DNA from 2 places in the Acidovorax sp. NCPPB 3576 genome. Region 1 is predicted to be linked to the other one. Evidence: predicted binding sites of a transcription regulator. Region 1 holds the regulator's gene; the other holds the start of a gene.
What was found. The regulator LexA, encoded in region 1, represses DNA repair genes until DNA is damaged. The targets are predictions, from matches to a motif close to ACTGTATNNNNATACAGT.
Positions count from the first base shown of each region.

Region 2: a site for LexA is predicted at 691-708, ahead of recA (recombinase RecA). Genes of this name have one in related genera too.

Region 1 is NZ_CP097267.1:2,726,580-2,728,978, forward strand. Features, by position in the region: gene M5C98_RS12530 (asparaginase) at 82-1,047, opposite strand; gene lexA (transcriptional repressor LexA) at 1,132-1,806, shown strand; gene M5C98_RS24710 (hypothetical protein) at 1,945-2,399, shown strand, end outside.
Region 2 is NZ_CP097267.1:198,062-200,460, reverse strand. Features, by position in the region: gene M5C98_RS00975 (methyl-accepting chemotaxis protein) at 1-1, opposite strand, end outside; gene M5C98_RS00970 (MarR family winged helix-turn-helix transcriptional regulator) at 124-627, opposite strand; gene recA (recombinase RecA) at 769-1,878, shown strand; gene recX (recombination regulator RecX) at 1,957-2,399, shown strand, end outside.

The DNA of each region.
Region 1 (2,399 bases):
GCGGATTTCCGCCTGACGACCCGCACGGCACCGCCGCCGCCGTGCCCGAAACGCCCCGCCCGTCAGCGGGGCGTTGTCTTTTCATCGCTGGCGAGCGCGCGCCAGCAGTTCGAGCAGCAGAGTGATTCGGGCCTTCACCGGGCTCAGGCCCTCCGAGTGAGGCAACGTGTCTCCCGGTTTTGGCAGCACCCGTCCCAGCGCGCAACGGGTGGCCACGCGCACTTCCACTCCGCTCGCATGGGCGCGCTCCAGCGCACTTCCGAGGGCATGGTGCAGCGTGCCATTGCCCGTCGCCGCCACCACGATGCCATCCACGCCTTCCCGCACCATCAAATCGACGATGCGGCCATCCGCGCCGACATGGCTCGTGAGCACCTCGACCCGGGGCCAGACGAAGGTGTCGGCGACGTGCCGAAGGGCGCCTGGCTTTGGCACCGACGGGGCCGGCCAGCCACTGGCCAGGCGGACAGTCCCCTCCTCCACCCAGCCCAGCGGGCCTGCTTCTCCTGAACTGAAGGCATCCACCTTGTAAGGATGCACTTTCTGAACATGCCGCGCCGTGTGGATCGTGCCTGCCACGACGGTCATCACGCCCCGTGCCCCGGGCGTCGCGGCCAGGACAACCGCGTCGAGCAGATTCTGCGGCCCGTCAGGCACCATGGCGGAGGCCGGCCGCATGGCGCAGGCCAGCACCACCGGACGGTCGGCAGCCAGGACCGAATCCAGGAACCAAGCCGTCTCCTCCAGCGTATCCGTGCCGTGCGTAACGACCACGCCCCGCACGTCAGGGTCGGCCAAAAGTTGCGCGCACCGATGGGACAGTTGCCGCCATACGGCAAATTCCATGTCCTTGCTGTCGATCTGCGCGATCTGCTCGGCTTCGATCCGGCCGCCGGCTGCCTGCTCCAACCCGGGAATCGCCTCCAACAGTTGGCCGATTCCCACCTGGCCTGCGGTGTAGCCGATGTTGTCCCCCGCCTCCGTTGCGGTGCCTGCGATCGTTCCGCCGGTGCCAAGCACCACGATTTTTCCTGTGCCCACTTGCACGCTCCCAAAAACTGGTTAAAAATACAGTGACTGGATTAATAAACAGGCCTCTCTCTGCCTTTCCGTTCAGCACCGGAGTCACACATGTTCGACAGTCCCAAGCTCACCGCCCGCCAGCAGCAGATCCTCGATCTGATCCAGACCGCCATCTCCCGCACTGGAGCGCCTCCCACCCGGGCGGAAATCGCCGCCGAATTCGGCTTCAAGTCCGCCAATGCGGCTGAGGAACACCTGCAAGCGCTGGCCCGCAAGGGCGTGATCGAACTGGTCAGCGGCACTTCGCGGGGCATCCGGCTTCGCGGCGATGCCGTGCGTTCCATCAATGCCGCCCGCGGCACCCAGTTCAACCTCCCCATCCCCGGCCTGTCGCAACTGTCGCTTCCGCTGGTGGGGCGGGTGGCCGCAGGGTCGCCCATTCTCGCGCAGGAACATGTTGATCAAACCTACAGCGTGGAGGACAGCCTGTTCCAACACAAGCCGGATTACCTGCTCAAGGTGCGTGGCATGTCCATGCGCGATGCGGGCATCATGGACGGCGATCTGCTGGCCGTGCAATCGACCCGCGAAGCGCGCAACGGCCAGATCATCGTGGCCCGGCTGGGCGACGACGTCACCGTCAAACGCCTTCGCCGCACGGCCACCGCCATTGAGTTGCTGCCGGAAAACCCCGACTACCCGGTCATCACGGTGCACCCAGGCGAGCCTTTCGAGATCGAAGGTCTGGCCGTGGGCCTCATCCGCAACACCATGCTGATGTAGCCCGTCGCACACCGCCGCAGGTGGCGGGCGTCTGGCGGTCAGGGGCATGCAGTCCTGGCCAGCCAACCCTGCGGCAGTGTGTTTTCTTTGGCAATCCTGCCTGTGTTCAACCCCCTTGCACCTCGCTGGAGTTTTCACATGGGATTTGCCCTGCTCGCCTTTTCTTCCTTTTCTCAACCGCTGAATGCACTGGCGCGGTGGTTGCGAGCGCCCGCCTGTCGCCCTCTCAGCCCAGGCCAACAACAGAGGGCCGCATCAAGCCGGCCAAGCCGTGTCGTGGAGGTGAAGGCCGCTGTGGCCGCCGCCAGCACTGTGGCCATCGGCCCGGATTCCAGTGGCACGCTCCAACCGCCTTCGGCTTTGCGGAACGGGTCGGACACGCTGCCGTGCGCCGCTTCGGAGGGTTGGGCGGATCACATGCCGGGTGCGACTGCGCTCGCCCAGGCGCCCCGGCGCCTCGCGGTGGTTCGTCACCGGAAGGAGCGATTGGAGCGGCGCGACCTGCCAAGTCAGGCACCCATTCGCGAATGGTCCAGCACCAGTGCCAATGACGGCGCGGCATTCGCAGGCCTCAGCCGTCCACGGCCCGATGG
Region 2 (2,399 bases), 2.5 Mb from region 1:
TGATAAGTACCTATTGCGTTTGGTATCTCGATTAACATTTAGATACCTTAGAGCAAACTTAATGACGGCCGACCCCTGCGGAATGGGACGATGGCGATGTCACCTGCGTGACTTTCAGCGCCCTCAGTTCGCCAATCCGTCGCCCCCCGCATACGCCTCCAGCCCGATCGCCACCACCGTGGCGACCTCGTTGCCCACCTCCATCCGGAACTCTGCCTCCGCCTGTGCCACCGCATCGCGGAACGCCTGCAGCCACGCCAGTCCGGCGGCGGTGAAGCACACCCGGCGTGCCCGGGCATCGCGCGGGTCGGGCTCGCGCACCACCAGGCCCCAGGCGGCGCACTGGTTCACCAGATCGGCCATGGACTGCTTGGTCATGCCGGCCCGCTGGGCCAGATCGGTCAGCCGGTCGCCACCCAGCGAGAGGTGGCGCGTGATGTGGATGTGCGCCGCGGTGACCTGATCGCGCGCGGCAAGGTTGGAAAGCGCCAGCGGCACCTCCACGTTGTGGGCCATGAGTTCGAGCACCCGCGCATCGAACCGGCGCATGGCATGCCCGAGGAGACGGCCCAGGTGCGTCTGGCGCCAGCCGTCGTCGAGGGGAGGAGAGGGCAGGATTTCGGCCATGCCACATTGTCAGGGAAACTGACTTAAAACACCGTTTACGCAACGGGACAGCTCGCATAAACTACTGTTCAAGCATCCAGCCTGTGACTACCAACAGCTTGGCAGAGATATCCCAACCCATTGTTTTTCAAGGACATTTCCATGGACTTCGCCGTCAAGGGTACCCATCCCGCCCAACCCGTCAACACCGAAAAGGCCAAGGCCCTCCAGGCCGCGCTGGCCCAGATCGAGAAGCAGTTCGGCAAGGGCACGATCATGCGCCTGGGCGAAGGCGAGGTGATCGAAGACATCCAGGTCGTCTCCACCGGCTCGCTGGGCCTGGATATCGCGCTGGGCGTGGGCGGCCTGCCCCGCGGCCGCGTGGTCGAGATCTACGGCCCGGAATCGTCCGGCAAGACCACGCTCACGCTGCAGGTGATCGCCGAGATGCAAAAGCAGGGCGGCCAGTGCGCCTTCGTCGATGCCGAACACGCACTCGACGTGCAATACGCCCAAAAGCTCGGCGTGCAGCTGTCCGATCTGCTGATCAGCCAGCCCGACACCGGCGAGCAGGCCCTGGAAATCGTGGACAGCCTCGTGCGCTCGGGCGCCGTGGACCTGATCGTGATCGACTCGGTCGCCGCGCTCACCCCCAAGGCCGAAATCGAAGGCGAAATGGGCGATGCCCTGCCCGGCCTGCAGGCCCGCCTGATGAGCCAGGCGCTGCGCAAGCTCACCGCCACGATCAAGAAGACCAACTGCATGGTGATCTTCATCAACCAGATCCGCATGAAGATCGGCGTGATGTTCGGCAGCCCCGAAACCACCACGGGCGGCAACGCGCTCAAGTTCTACGCCTCGGTGCGCCTGGACATCCGCCGCACCGGCACGATCAAGAAGGGCGACGAGGCCGTGGGCAACGAGACCAAGGTCAAGGTCGTGAAGAACAAGGTCAGCCCGCCGTTCAAGACCGCCGAGTTCGACATCCTGTTCGGCGAGGGCATCAGCCGCGAGGGCGAGATCATCGACATGGGCGTGAACGCGAAGATCATCGAAAAGAGCGGTGCCTGGTACGCCTACAACGGCGAGAAGATCGGCCAGGGCCGCGACAACTCGCGTGAGTTCCTGCGCGAGAACGCCGACCTCGCCCGCGAGATCGAGAACAAGGTGCGCGAGAGCCTGGGCATCGCCCTGCTGCCGCCCAGCCTGGAAGCTCCGGCCGCCGCACCCGCCAAGGATGTGCCCGAAAAGGCCGAGAAGTCTGAAAAGTAAGCACGGCCCCGATTGCAGGTGATACAAGGCTCCAGCGCTTGATTGGCAAGCGCTGGATGCTTTTATTTTTATAGCGACATGGGATTTGCGACGCTTTCGCTCAAGGGCCGGGCGCTGCGCCTGCTGGCACAGCGCGAACACTCCCGCGCCGAACTGGCCACCAGGTTGGCCCGCCACGTGCAGGAGGGCGACGACCTGAACGCCGTGCTCGACGATCTGCAGGCCAAGGACTTCATCAGCGCCCAGCGCGTGGCCGATTCGGTGGTCAACCGCCGCGCCGCCCGCCTGGGCACGCAACGCGTGGTGCAGGAGCTGCGCGGCAAGGGGCTGGACGACGCGCTGGTGCGCGCCACCGCGGAGCGCCTTCGCGCCACCGAACTGGAGCGCGCGCAAGCCGTGTGGCGCCAGCGCTTCGGCGCCCCGGGCGAGACGCCGCAGGAGCGCGCCCGCCAGATGCGCTTCATGGCCGCGCGGGGCTTTGCAGGCGACGTCGTTCGCCGCGTTGTGCGGGGAGACAGAGA